Regions from separate parts of the Bradyrhizobium sp. 23AC genome, predicted to be linked through region 1. Evidence: predicted binding sites of a transcription regulator. Region 1 holds the regulator's gene; the other holds the start of a gene.
The links. Region 1 encodes LexA, which represses DNA repair genes until DNA is damaged. Its sites were predicted from a motif close to TGTTCNNNNTGTGTTCNG; they were not measured.
Positions count from the first base shown of each region.

Region 1 (7,193 bases):
GGTCGGTGTGCGCGCTGCAATCGCCGGCGCGAAAGACCAGCGCCGAACGGGCCTCGTTCGGGACCCAGATCTCGAAGCGTCGCGCAATCGGCGTTGCCTGCGCGGAGAGGAATGTCAGGACCCAGGTCTGGTCGGTGCCGGTTCGGTAGGGCACGCCGACGCCGAGATTGATCCCGACCTTGGCTGCGTCCTCCCAGCGCAGGAAGCTCTTGGCGTCGTGCAGGTCTCTGATGATCAGCGGCAGGCCCGCCTTCCAGGTGCGTCCGGGCAGGCCGAAGCCGCGAGGAAATCTGGTGTGGCGGGAGTTGAATTCGAACATGTCAGCTGCGCCGTAATAGCCGTCGACGAGGCCCATCTCGTAGGAGAGATCAGGATCGTTGTGCCAGAGTTCGATCGCGCCGACATGCGCCTCGTCGTCGCCGCAGAACAGCACCATCACCGCTTGCAGGAATTCGCCTGCGAACACCGGCACCGCCACGCCGCAGGTGAGGCCGGCCGCGACGGCCTGATCGGTCCGCTTGAAATAGGAGTTGGCGAATTTCGTGAGGATGACGGGATGGCCGCAGGCCCAGGCCTTGCCTGGAAGCCCCTCGTCATATCCGAAGTGCAGCTCTTCGCTGACGGCCTTGAACGCGGACAGCCCTTCATCGTAGAGGCCGCCGCCGAATTCCAGCCGCATGCGCGTCCGGTCAGGCACCCAGAGTTCAACGACGCGAATGAAGGTTTTCATCGAGCGTGTCCGCCGCCTCAAATCACGACAGCATCGGTCATTTGGCTGCGGAGCGGAGGTTCAAAATTCAGGCAGGACGGCCCAAACTTCGTGCGGCGACGAGGTTCGCCGCTCGAATTTCGAGAAGCAAAAACCCACCGGGCTCGCCGGCCTCGGCCGGCGACGGCATTTCAATCCTGGCCCTCGACCTCTCGGCCGGAGGGCGTCAGCCGATCGGCAGTCGCGTGACCGTCGGGCGACTGTCGGCGATGATCTTCGGCTTGTGCTCGCGCTCGCCGATCGGTTGAGTCACCGGCAGTTGCAGCACGGTTGCGCGCTGGCCCTCGACGAGCTGCGTCACCAGCACGGATTTGCCGTCCGGGAATTCGATCGCGTCATGATGGCGATCGGGAATGTGCGGATCGATCTTGCCGAACTTGCCGACGCGGGAGTTGACGGTGCGCGTCCAGATCCAGCGGTTATCGTAACGGACGTTGTCGGCGAAGGCGAGCTCCGTTCCCGGCAGCAGGCAGACCGCGACGGAGAGATCGGCTTCGGAGGCGAAGCCGCGCGTCGAGGTGCCGCGGAATGTTGTCGTGACGATCGTCTCGCCGACTTCTGCGGGGCGCGTCGCGACGGCATGCAGGCTGTAGTCACACATCGGGTGCTCCTCAATGCAGAGATAGCGACCCGCACCTCTTTCGGAGGCGCAGGCCCCTACCAGAGTGGAAGCACGTGACGGTCTGCTTGGTTGTAGGCAAATCTGCGGCTGGGATCCGCGAGCCCCGATCACATTATCTTTTCCATCTTTTCCGAATTCGATAGGAACAAAGTCGGCTTCCGTGCATTTGGCAGGCGCGCGTCAACGACCAGCGAAACCAGCCAGTCCTAGTATCGTCAGCTCGGCTGCGTACGCGCTGCATTGCGGTCGTTGCGGATTTTCTAGATCACGGCGGTGTCCTGGCCGACATGATGATGCGATCAGCGTTGCTGCGGCTGCGCTCAAACGATCTGGCGCATTTGGGCTGTCCCCCTCGAACTCGAAAGGCCGCGAAGCGATGTTGCTTCGCGCGGCCCGCCGGGGATGTCGCGGACGAGGAGGGGCCAGATAATCTGTGCAGTACCAGAAAGACCATCCAGCCGGAGCGGACCATCATCCGCTCCAATCTCCGATCGGCGATGCCGATCGCAGGCGCGCGCGGCACTGAGTACTTCCGGTATGAGTACTTCCGGTATGAGTACTTCCGGTATCAGTACTTGCGGTAAAGCCCGATCAGCTTGCCCTGAATCTTCACGCGGTTCGGCGGCAGGATGCGCACCTCATAAGCGGCATTGGCGGGCTCCAGCGCGATCGAGGCGCCGCGGCGGCGGAAGCGCTTGAGCGTGGCTTCCTCGTCGTCGATCAGCGCCACAACGATGTCGCCGGTATCGGCGCTCTCGTTGCGCTGGATCAGCGCCATGTCGCCGTCGAGGATGCCGGCCTCGACCATGGAATCGCCGCGCACTTCGAGCGCGTAATGCTCGCCGGAGCCGAGCATGTCGGGCGGCACGCTGATGGTGTGGCTGCGGGTCTGCAATGCCTCGATCGGGGTGCCGGCTGCGATGCGGCCCATCACCGGCACCGCAACGGGCCGCTCGCCCTCGTCCGCGGACGGGCTGGAGCTCGCACGCACCTTGCCGAGATTGCCCTCGATGACGCTTGGCGTGAAGCCGCGTCGGTTGCCGGCCGCAGCCTGGAGCTCCGGCAGCTTGATCACTTCGATGGCCCGGGCGCGGTTGGGCAGGCGGCGGATGAAGCCGCGCTCTTCGAGCGCGGTGATCAGGCGGTGGATGCCTGACTTCGAGCGCAGGTCGAGTGCATCCTTCATCTCGTCGAAGGACGGCGGCACGCCGCTTTCCTTCAAGCGTTCGCTGATGAACCGCAGAAGCTCGTATTGTTTGCGCGTTAACATCTCGACCAAAGTCCCCCGGTTGATGTCGTTCGATTCCGAGACGATGAATTCAGCGATAAGCCGCTACATCCTCGAAACAAATCATGAACGGACACTATATGTTCGATACATGTTCCGCAACTGCTTAATTTTGCGTGAACAGAACGAAGCGCGCGGAATGCGTGTGGCCGCGCAGGTCAGACGGGGAGCCGCAGCACCTCGCAAGGGCTGCCGGCCTCGGCCTTCGGCGCGAACGGTGGGCGCACGAGAAGTACCTGTGCTGCAGCAAGATTCGCAAGCAGAGAGGAGTCTTGATGGCTGACGGGAAGGGCGACGAGCGTGCCGTCGTCGCGCAGCTCCAGGCGCGCGCGCAGATAATCCTCGCGCTGGTCGTTGACGCCGAGATCGCGGCCCAGCACGGCGCGCTCGCGATGGTGATGAATCACCGAACGGCCCGACAGCGCGCGAATCAGCGGCACCATGAACAGGAAGGCGCAGACATAGGACGACACGGGATTGCCGGGCAGGCCGATGACGCCCATCGTCCCTAAGCGTCCGTGCATCATCGGCTTGCCGGGCCGCATCGCGATCTTCCAGAACGCCATCGCGATGCCTTCGTCCTTGAGCGCCTGCTGGACCAGATCGTGGTCGCCGACCGATGCGCCCCCGGTCGTGACCAGGATGTCGGCGCCGCTTTCGCGCGCGCGGCGGATGCCGGCGGTGGTGGCCTCCAGCGTATCGGCGGCAACGCCGAGGTCGATGGTCTCGGCGCCCTCGCTGCGGGCGAGCGCGTGCAGGGCATAGCCGTTGGAATAGACGATCTGGCCGTGCCCGGGCGTTGAGCCCGGCATCACCAGTTCATCGCCGGTGGCGAGAATCGCGACCTTCGGACGGCGGCAGACGGCGAGTTGCGGGTGATTCATTCCGGCGGCGAGGGCGAGATCGCGCTCCGTCAGACGGGTTCCCTTGCGCAGGAGGACGTCGCCCTCGCGGAAATCGACCCCGGCGGGGCGGATGTGCCGACCCACGATCGCGGCTTCCTTGATCGTTATTTGCTTGCCTTCGGCGATCGTGTCCTCCTGGATCACGACCGCGTCGGCGCCGTCGGGAACGACGCCGCCGGTGAAGATCCGCACCGCTTCGCCGGCGCCGACCTTTCCCGTGAACGGACGGCCCGCTGCGACCTCACCGATCATCGTCAGCCCTGAATCGATTGTCGCCGCGTCGGCCGCGCGCACGGCATAGCCGTCCATCGCCGACATCGCCTGGGGCGGTTGGGTGCGCCGCGCAGCGACGTCATGGGCGAGCACGCGATGGTAGGCTTCGTCGAGCGAAACCGTCTCTGCAGGCAGCGGCGCTGCACCCGCCAGCACCGCAGCAAGGGCGTCGGAAACCGGCATCAAGGCCACGGCGAAACTCCTGCTCGGCACGTTCGGACGAAATGTTCCGACAGTCTTCTAACCGAGCGCGGGAGCAGAGGCAAAATTGCGGAGCCGGCACGATTTATCCTGCCGCTTCCGGCCCGGTACGAAAAGCGGGCTCAGGCCTGGCGTGGCATGATCCAGAGAGCGAGACCGATCGGCAGGAGGGTGGCCATGGCGAGGACGAGAATGACGAGCGCCACGGCCAGCACCGCTCAACTCCCGCTCGGCCGGTCCGGCCCGTCGTCCAGCGCGACGTCGGGAGCCTTCGGGCCTTGATCCTTGTCGGGCAGCGGATCGGCCTGGGATTTCAGGTCGGCGGCCTTGCTGATCAGCTTGGCGGAAAGGTCCGAATCCGAGGTGGTTCTTGCGAATTCAAGCAGGAGAGAGGCTTGCTTGGTGAGATAGGTTTTGCCCAGCACGTCCATAAGTCCGGTGTAGAAGTCCCAACGGACTCAAGAGTCCGGAAGGGGCCATTCCGTTCCCGGAACTCCGTACAAAAATGCACAAAGCGCTCTGGTTCCTCATTTTGGGCAAAATTGGTTCCGGGAAGGCTGCCCGACGTTGCGCCGCCCGCTGAGCGGAGATCGTCAGATGCCCAATGCCTTCAAGGCGTTCCCGACGTCGCGCGGCGACGTCACATGCACCGCCGTCAGCCCGCGCGACCGCGCGCCTTCGATGTTCTCGGCGAGATCGTCAAAGAACACGATGCGTCCTGCGGGCACGCCGATCGCGGCGACGACATGGTCGAAAGCCTCCGCGTCCGGTTTTCGCAGGCCGATGCTGGACGACAGATACAGCGCGCGGAAATGGCCGAGCAGCTCGCCATATTCCTTCGAGAAATAGTCGACATGCGGCCGGTTGGTGTTGGAGAAGGCGTAGAGCGGAATCTGTTTCGCCGCGCGCGGCAGCAACTCGGCGATATCAGGCATCTCGCCGGCGAAGATCGCGTTCCAGCCTTCCAGGAACTGCGCGTCCGAAATGCCGATGCCGAGCGAAGCACGCAGCGAAGCGAAATAGTCCTCGTCGCTGATCTTGCCGACCTCATGCAGCCGGTAGGCCTCGTCGCGCACATAGCGCGCGACGATGGATTCGGGCTGGCAGCCGGCATGTCCCGCCCAGCAGGCGATCGCCTTGGAGAAGTCGATGTCGAGCACCACGCGCCCGAGATCGAACAGCAGCGCATCCGCGCTGCCGGGAGAGAGCGAAGTCATTGCGTCCTTTCACTCAGTATCGATACGGATCGTGGTCGAACAGCGGGAATGCGCTGAACACGCTCGGCGCGTTGGTGGCGGTCGCCGGATGCAGGCAGGATTTGTCCACCTCGGCAAATGACGTGGCGCCCAAAAGGCCGAGGCAGCGCAGCACCTCGTCCTCCAGCAGCTCCAGCATTCGCGCGACACCGGCCTCGCCAGCCGCCGCCAGCGCCCAGCATTGCAGCCGGCCGATCCCGACCATGTCCGCGCCCGCCGCGATCGCCTTGACGATGTCGGTGCCGCGACAGATGCCGCCGTCGACCATGATCTTGGCGCGGCCCTTCACGGCCTCGACGATCTCGGGCAGCACATGCATGGCGCCGCGGCCGTGGTCGAGCTGGCGGCCGCCATGGTTGGAGACGTAGATCCATTCGACACCGTGATCGACCGCGATCAGGGCGTCCTCGGCGGTGGCGATGCCCTTGAGGATCAGCGGAATCCTGAACTTGTCCTTGATCATCTTCACGGTCCGCCACTCAAGGCCCTTCTGGAAATCGCCGCCGGTGGCACGCAGGCGGCTCTCGCGAACGTAGCGCTTGGCGATGTCGCGTTCACGACGGCTGTAATGGGCGGTGTCGACGGTCAGGCAGAAGGCGGCATAGGCGCTCTTCTCGGCCCGGCTGACGACATCGGCGACAAAGGCGTCATCGCCGCGGACATAGAGCTGATAGAGCCGCAGCGCATCCGGCGCGGCTTCGGCGGTCTGCTCCAGGCCGGGCTCGGACACCGAGCTCAGCATGTGCGCCGCACCGAAGGTGCCGGCAGCACGCGCGACGCTCGCCGCGCCATCCGGGTCGAAGATCTCGAGCGCACCGACGGGGGCGAGCACCACCGGCAGGCGCATCTTGCGGCCGAACTGCTGAACCGAGCCGTCAACCTTTCGGACGTCGCGCAGCACCCGCGGGCGGAAGGCGATTTCGTCCAGCGCCATGCGGTTGCGGCGCATCGTGGTTTCGGTCTCGGCGGCGCCCACGATGTAGTCCCAGGCGTTCTGGTTGAGGTTGGCCCGCGCTTTCCGAATGAATTCGTGCAGGTTCTGGAACGGCTCGTTGCTGGCACCGAGTTCGACGTTCCGTTCCGGCCGGATCCGGGGTGCTTCGTTCATTGTTATCCTCCCGAGAATTTGAAGCCTTGTGTCATCGCCTAACCCGTCCAGCGCTCCAAAACCATCCTAAAATGGCATGGCTGCGCGGCGTGGACGGGCGCACCGATTCCCCCTTGGGGCGGGCCAGTCCGGCAACGTTGCCAAAAGTTTAGGCCCGAACGAAGCGTTTTTTGCGGTGTACCGGTCGGCGGTGCATCCCGGCCTTGAAGAAACCAGAATGGTATTGTGAGAAGTGGATTGGATCGCCAATTGCATGGCGCCTCCCAAGTCTGCTTCCCAAGTCTCGAGAGACGAGCCCAAGCAAGCTCAAGCGAACCGCCAAGCAAAAAGGCAAGCCCATCCATGCGGAAAACCCTGCTGTTCCCTCTGGGCGCGCTCACCGGAGCGTGTCTCACCCTTCTGGTCGCCAGCCCGCACGGTGGTGTATGGGCGGCACGGGCGGCAGCGAGCGCGGACGATGCCTATTCCCAGCTCAACCTGTTCGGCACGGTGTTCGAGCGCGTCAAGGCAAGCTATGTCGAGAAGCCCGACAACGCCAAGATGATCGAAGGCGCGATCACGGGCATGGTGACCTCGCTCGATCCGCATTCGCGCTACATGAACGCGAAGGCCTGGACCGAGATGCAGGAGACCACCTCGGGCGAGTTCGGCGGCCTCGGCATCGAGGTCACGATGGAAGACGGTCTCGTGAAGGTCGTTTCCCCGATCGACGATACGCCCGCCTCGAAGGCCGGCCTGATGTCCGGCGACCTCATCAGCAAGATCGACGGC
Region 1 is NZ_JAVAYN010000016.1:144,161-151,353, forward strand. It holds gene RAD10_RS29955 (GAF domain-containing protein) at 1-730, opposite strand, end outside; gene RAD10_RS29960 (hypothetical protein) at 936-1,370, opposite strand; gene lexA (transcriptional repressor LexA) at 1,960-2,661, opposite strand; gene RAD10_RS29970 (molybdopterin molybdotransferase MoeA) at 2,838-4,049, opposite strand; gene RAD10_RS29975 (hypothetical protein) at 4,277-4,483, opposite strand; gene RAD10_RS29980 (HAD-IA family hydrolase) at 4,652-5,275, opposite strand; gene RAD10_RS29985 (alpha-hydroxy acid oxidase) at 5,289-6,422, opposite strand; gene RAD10_RS29990 (S41 family peptidase) at 6,765-7,193, shown strand, end outside.

Region 2 (7,193 bases), on a different contig from region 1:
CGCCTTCGGCGCGGCTCGCCTTCAGCTTTGCAAGCACATCCAGCGCCTGCGCCGGCTCGAAACGATGCGGCAACGTCAGGGCCAGGAGCTGGCCTTCCGAAAACTCCAGGAGATCGGCAAAGGTGAGACGGCACTCGCCCTTCTCGATCCGCGTGATGTCGTCGCCGCGCTTGCCTTTGGTCAGGAGCTGGCAGAGCCGGCCATAGGCGGCGCGGTCGCGCGGGTAGACAAAAATGTCGGGCGTGCCGTCGATGAAAACGATGCGCGCACCGATCAGCAGTTTCGGCTTATGCAGCACCTTGTCATTGTCGAGCTCATTCCAGGCCCGCACCACGCCGGCGAGCGTGTTGTGATCGGCGATGCCGATCGCGGGAATGCCGAGCTTGCTCGCCTGATGCACATAGGCGCGCGGATCCGAACCGCCGCGCAGGAAGGAGAAATTGGTGGTGATGCCGATTTCGGCATAAGCGGGGCTATTCATGCGAAGAGACCGTGCACATACCAGCCGGGAGAAGCAGGCTCGCCGTCGCCGTCGAACACCTCCCCCTCGTAAAGTCCGTCGCGAAAAATCCAGAAGCGCAGGCCCTCGGCGTCCTCGATGCGAAAGTAATCCCGGGTCAGCTGCTTGCCGTCCTGCCGCCACCATTCCATCGCGATACGCTCGGGTCCTTCCACCCGCACCACGGCATGCAGCGCGCGGCGCCAGGTGAACTGATGCGGCGGACCATCCGGCACGGCCGCGAACGGCACCTTGATCGGCTCCGGCTTGTCGAACAGCCTCAAGGGGCGCAGCGGCGGCTCGCTCTCGGTCCGTGCCGGCCACTCAGCCTGCATGGCGGCGGCGAGATGATGCTGCGCCGGCGCGGCCAGCACGGCACATTCGGGGATATGGGTATCCTCAGGCAGGTGCACGACGACGCGTTTGCCGCCGATGCGCGCGGCGATGCGGTCGATCAGGGCGGCAAGCTCGTCATTGTCGTGGACATGGGCGTCGAGATCGCGCTGCTCCTGCACCACGATTTCGGTGCGGCTCGCCGACAGGCGAACCATGTCGAAGCCGAAACCGGGATCGAGGGGATCGGCGAGTGCGTCGAGGCGCTCGCGGAACAGACGGTCGATCACCGCGCTTCGCGTCACCGGCCGCCCGGTCTCGACCATGATCGCGCGCACCACGCCATCGGTACGGAAGAAGGCAGCTTCCAGTCGGCGCGCGCCCTTGCCCTGCTTCTCCATCGACGCGATCAGCGTATCGGCGAGCCGCGACAGCGTCATTGCGATCATCGTGTCGGTCGCGATCGGCTCGGCGAAACGCTTCTCCACGATGTAATCGGGCAGCGGTTTTCGCGGGTTGATCGGCGCATCGCCCTGCCCCAGCGCATGGGCGAGCAAGGTTGAGAACCGCGCACCGAACCGCGCCGTGAGCTCGCTCGGCGAGCGCGCGGCGACATCACCGATGGTCTTGAGGCCGGCGCGGCGCAGGCCGGTGGTGATGCCCTCGCCCGCACCGAGCGCGGACACCGGAAACCGGCTGATCGCCCTCGCCTCTTCGCCATCGGCAACGATGGTGCCCGTGGCCTGCCGCGTCAGCGTTCGTGCGCAGACCGAGGTGCCGGCGATGGCCGCGCTGACGGCAAAGCCTTGTCGGCCGAGCGCACGAACCAGCGCTTGCAACAGCGCAGCCTCGCCGCCGAACAGATGCGCACAGCCGGTGATGTCGAGGAACAGTCCGTGCGGCGGATCGAGCGCCACCAGCGGCGTGAAGCGGTCGCACCAGTCGGCGATGTCGCTAAGCGTCTTCGCATCGGCCGCGACATCGGCATCGAACACTTTCAGGTCCGGGCACATCGCCCGCGCATTGGCGAGCGGCTGACCTATGTACAGGCCGAGACGCTCGGCAGCCTCGTCCAGCGCATGGATCACCAGCGCATTGTTGTCCTTGATGACGACGATGCTCGGCTCATTATTGGTTTTACCCAGCCCGGCGCTGTTGAAGAACCGCTGGATCCGGTCGATGGGCAGGCGCGGCAGCCACAGGCTGAGAATACGTCGACGGTTCACTGAACTGGCACTCATCACAATTCCATTCCATGATCCACCGGCCGCAGGGGCCATGACGATTACGCAAGAGTTCGGCATCGAAGCGCGGCGCGCCCCATGCGTCCCACACCGACCCCGGCGGCGAATGCGCCGCGCGCAGCATCCACCGTGTCTCCGCCGTCGAAGGCAGCGGCTGCGCCGCCATCCGCAGCATCAGGCCGGTGACGCCGGAGCCTTGCGCGGCCAGCGTCAGCTTGCGGCTCGCCACGAGATCGAACTGCCTGGTCTCGCCCCAGAGCTCGAGCACGACGGCGCCCAGCGCATCGCAGGCGAGCGCATCGGCCGAGGTGCGTAGCGCGCTCTCGACATCGGCGGCGCGCACCATCACCACGCGGCGCGGATCGAGGCCGAGCTCGGCGAGCCCGCTCATCGACAGTGCGCCTGCCTCTATCTCCAAGAAATCCTGCCGTACCCACAGCAGCGGCCGCTGCGCCGAGACACGCCCGGCAAGCCCCATGACGAAGCCGGTTGCGGCCGTCCCCTGAGACCCAGTGCAAAACACCTCGTGGATCGCCGCACGCGCGAGCCCGCCCTTCAGCGCGTTGTCGGCTTCGCTGTGACCGAGTGCGACGCGATCGTGCGGATGCACGACCGTCGCCGTCTCGATGCGCTCGATCTGGCCGCGCAAGGTCGCAAGCGCGCTTTGACGTGCGCCGCTCATGCTCGCCGCTCCTTCAGAGGTGATTGCCGATGGCTCTCAAAAAGAGAACCAGCGGCTGGCTCATTTGTTCATGATATGTTCTAATATAAAGCTAACGGCGCGCGAAGAGTCAATCGAATTGGCGCGCAAATGGATTCATGAGTTGAATCAAAGGGATTCCAAGATGGACGTACAACGCAAGCTGGAAATCCTGGCGGACGCAGCCAAATACGACGCGTCCTGCGCTTCCAGCGGCACCGAGAAGCGGGATTCCAGCGACGGCAAGGGCATGGGCTCGACCGCGCCCGGCATGGGCATCTGCCATTCCTACGCGCCTGATGGACGCTGCATCTCGCTGCTCAAGGTGCTGCTGACCAACGCCTGCAATTACGATTGCCTCTATTGCGTCAACCGCGCCTCCTCGAACGTGCCCCGCGCCCGCTTTACCGTCGACGAATTGGTCAAGCTCACGCTCGACTTCTACCGGCGCAATTACATCGAGGGCCTGTTTCTCTCCTCCGGCATCATCCGCAGCCCCGACTACACCATGGAGCAGGTGGTCAGCGTCGCGCGAAAGCTACGCGAAGAGCATCACTTCCGCGGCTATATCCATCTCAAGACCATTCCCGAAGCCGACGATGCGCTGATCGCGGAAGCCGGCAAATATGCCGATCGTCTCTCCATCAACATCGAGATGCCCGAGGAGACGAGCCTGCAGCAATTCGCGCCGGAGAAGGACGTGCGCGCGATCCGCCGCACCATGGGCCGGCTGCGGCTGAAGCTGGACGAGGCCGAGGAAGGCCGCAGCGCGAAGACCAAGGCGAGGCCACAGCGTTTCGCGCCGGCCGGTCAGAGCACGCAGATGATCGTCGGTGCCGATGCTGCCTCCGACCACACCATTCTCCACACCAGCGCCAATCTCTACGGCGCCTACCGCCTGCGGCGCGTCTACTACTCCGCCTTCAGCCCGATCCCCGACGCCAGCCGCGCCTTGCCTCTGGTGCAGCCGCCGCTGCTGCGCGAGCACCGGCTCTACCAGGCCGACTGGCTAATGCGGTTCTACGGTTTCGATGTCGGCGAGATCGTCGACGACAGCGCGATGCTGCCGCTCGACATCGATCCCAAGCTGGCCTGGGCGCTGCGCCATCGCGACCGCTTCCCGCTCGACGTCAACCGCGCCAGCCGCGAGGAGCTGCTGCGCGTGCCGGGCTTCGGCACCAAGGCGGTCGAGCGCATCATTGCAACACGGCGCACCACCACGATCCGCATCGCCGATCTCGCCCGGCTGCACGTGCCCAAGCACAAGGCATTGCCGTTCATCGTCCTCAGCGATCACCGGCCCTCGCCGCATCGTCTCGATGCCGCCGGGCTGATCGAGCGCTTCAAGCCGAAAGCAACTCAACTGGGATTTGGCTTCTGATGCAGTACATCACCCTCGACACCGAAACCGATTTCGACGGCTGGCGCAAAGCCGCGCGCAGCCTCGTGCTTCATCACGTGAAGCCCACCGATGTCACCTGGACCGTGCAGGGCGGCGAAGCCGAGCTGTTCGCGCCGCAAGCGCCGTCTCCGATCCTCGAGGTGAACGACGGCACCTTCAACGTGTCAGGCAAATTCGTCGAACTCGCCCAGGCCGCAATCCTGCACCGCGATATCAAGCGCTTTGCGATCCTCTATCGGCTGCTGTTTCGGCTGAAGGACAACCACGATCTCATCGAGGTCGCGACCGACCCTGACGTCGCGCAAGTTACGGCGATGGCCCGCGCGGTCCATCGCGACGAGCACAAGATGCACGCCTTCGTCCGCTTCCGCGAGATCGGACGCGAGCGCGCAGCGCATTACGTCGCCTGGTTCGAGCCGGAGCATCACATCGTCGAGCTCGCAGCCCCGTTCTTCGCAAAACGCTTTGCCGACATGCCCTGGTCGATCCTGACGCCGGACCTCTGCGCACATTGGGACGGCCACGCGCTCGCGTTCACGCCGGGCGTCAGCAAGAGCGAAGCACCGGGCGAAGACCGGCTGGAGGAAGCCTGGCGGCGCTATTACGCCAGCATCTTCAATCCGGCCCGGCTCAAGGTGAAGGCGATGCAGGCCGAGATGCCGAAGAAATATTGGAGGAACCTGCCCGAGGCTTCGATCATTAAGCCCTTGATCGAGGACGCCGAACGCATGACCGGCGCCATGATCGCCAATGCCGCAACCGAGCCGCACAAGCCTCAGAAGCGGCCGGAGGCTCCGATGAAACGCAAGCCAGCTGCCGACGATCTCGAAGCGCTCCGCGAGGAGGCCGCGCATTGCCGCGCCTGCCACCTCTACAAAGACGCGACCCAGACCGTGTTCGGCGAAGGCCCGAGATCCGCCAACATCATGCTGGTCGGCGAGCAGCCCGGCGACAAGGAAGACCTCGCCGGCCACCCCTTCGTCGGTCCGGCGGGCCAGATGCTCGACCGTGCGCTGGAGGAGGCCGGTGTCGATCGCAAGAAGGTCTATGTCACCAATGCGGTGAAGCACTTCAAATTCGTACCGCGCGGAAAGATCCGCCTGCACCAGAAGCCGAATACGCCGGAGATCCGAGCCTGCCGGCAATGGTATGAGCGGGAAGTCTCGGCAATTCAGCCTGATCTGATCGTGGCGATGGGCGCTACCGCCGCGCAAAGCGTGTTCGGCAAGATCACTCCCATCGGCAAGTCCCGCGGGCGGCTCATCGACCTTCCCGACGGACGCAAGGCTTTGGTGACGGTGCACCCGTCCTATCTGCTGCGGCTGCCAGATCCTGAAGCCAAGGCGCTGGAATATCAGCGCTTTGTCGAAGATCTGAAGATCGTTGCCGGCTTGCAGAAGAAAGCCGCGCGGGCCGCCTAAATACTGGCAGGAAAACGGTTTTCAACCGCCGCTTGTCATCCAGCCTTCAAATCCATCGCGGACAATACCCTTACTTCAAAGTTAAGGGGCGTCCAGACATGACCGATGTTGCATTCGACCGCGCGGTAGCCGATCCCGCGCCGATCCAGCCGGCCTCGCGGCCAAATCTCGACAAGGGCTTCAATCCGCTGACGATGATCCTGTTCTTCGGCATCCTCGCCGCGGGCCTGCTGTTCGTCGCCTACAGCATCTATGTCGACGTCAACGCGACCGGCGCGCGCGTGACGAGCTTCCTGCCCTATATCCTGTTGTTCGTCGCGCTCCTGATCGCGCTCGGCTTCGAATTCGTCAACGGCTTCCACGACACCGCCAATGCGGTGGCGACCGTGATCTACACGCATTCGCTGCCGGCCGAAGTCGCGGTGATGTGGTCGGGCTTCTTCAACTTCCTCGGCGTGCTCATGTCCTCCGGCGCGGTCGCCTTCGGCATCGTCTCGCTGCTGCCGGTCGAGCTGATCCTGCAGGTCGGCTCCAGCGCCGGTTTCGCGATGGTGTTCGCGCTGCTGATCGCCGCGATCCTGTGGAATCTCGGCACCTGGTTCTTCGGCCTGCCCGCCTCCTCCTCGCACACGCTGATCGGCTCGATCATCGGCGTCGGCGTCGCCAACGCCGTCATGCGCGGCCGCGACGGCACCTCGGGCGTGGACTGGACCAAGGCGACCGAGATCGGCTACGCGCTGCTGCTGTCGCCGCTGTTCGGCTTCATCTGCGCCGCGACGCTGCTGCTGCTGCTCAAGTTCATCGTGCGCAACCCGGCCCTGTATGCTGCGCCCGAAGGCAACAAGGCGCCGCCGCTCTGGATCCGCGGCCTCTTGATCGCGACCTGCACCGGCGTCAGCTTCGCGCACGGCTCGAATGACGGCCAGAAGGGCATGGGCCTGATCATGCTGATCCTGATCGGCACCGTGCCGACGGCCTACGCGCTCAACCGCGCGCTGCCGGAATCCCAGGTCGCCCAGTTCCAGAAGGTCTCGGATGCCGCTTCCAAGGTGATCGCGGCCAAGGGTGCCGGTCACTCGATCATCGGCGATCCCCGTCCTGCGGTGACGCAGTACATCACCTCGCACCACATCAGCGAAGGCACCTACCCCTCGCTGTCGGTGCTGGTGAAGGATGTCGGCGACCAGGTCGCGAAATACGGCTCGCTCAACAAGGTGCCGGCGGAAGTGGTCGGCAACACCCGTAACGACATGTACCTGACCTCGGAAGCGATCCGCTTCCTGATGAAGGACAAGGAAAACGACCTCAACAAGGAAGAGGTCGCGACCTTGAACGCCTACAAGGGCGGGCTCGACAGCGCCACGAAGTTCATCCCGACCTGGGTGAAGGTCGCCGTCGCCATCGCGCTCGGCCTCGGCACCATGATCGGCTGGAAGCGCATCGTGATCACGGTCGGCGAGAAGATCGGCAAGAGCCATCTGACCTACGCGCAAGGCGCCTCGGCCGAGCTGGTGGCCGCCGCTACGATCGGCGCCGCCGACGTATTCGGCCTGCCGGTCTCCACCACCCACGTGCTGTCGTCCGGCGTCGCCGG
Region 2 is NZ_JAVAYN010000003.1:88,683-95,875, forward strand. It holds gene RAD10_RS08850 (error-prone DNA polymerase) at 1-481, opposite strand, end outside; gene RAD10_RS08855 (Y-family DNA polymerase) at 478-2,073, opposite strand; gene RAD10_RS08860 (ImuA family protein) at 1,970-2,758, opposite strand; gene RAD10_RS08865 (putative DNA modification/repair radical SAM protein) at 2,922-4,157, shown strand; gene RAD10_RS08870 (UdgX family uracil-DNA binding protein) at 4,157-5,599, shown strand; gene RAD10_RS08875 (inorganic phosphate transporter) at 5,698-7,193, shown strand, end outside.
Region 2: a site for LexA is predicted at 2,824-2,841, ahead of RAD10_RS08860 (ImuA family protein). Genes of this name have one in related genera too.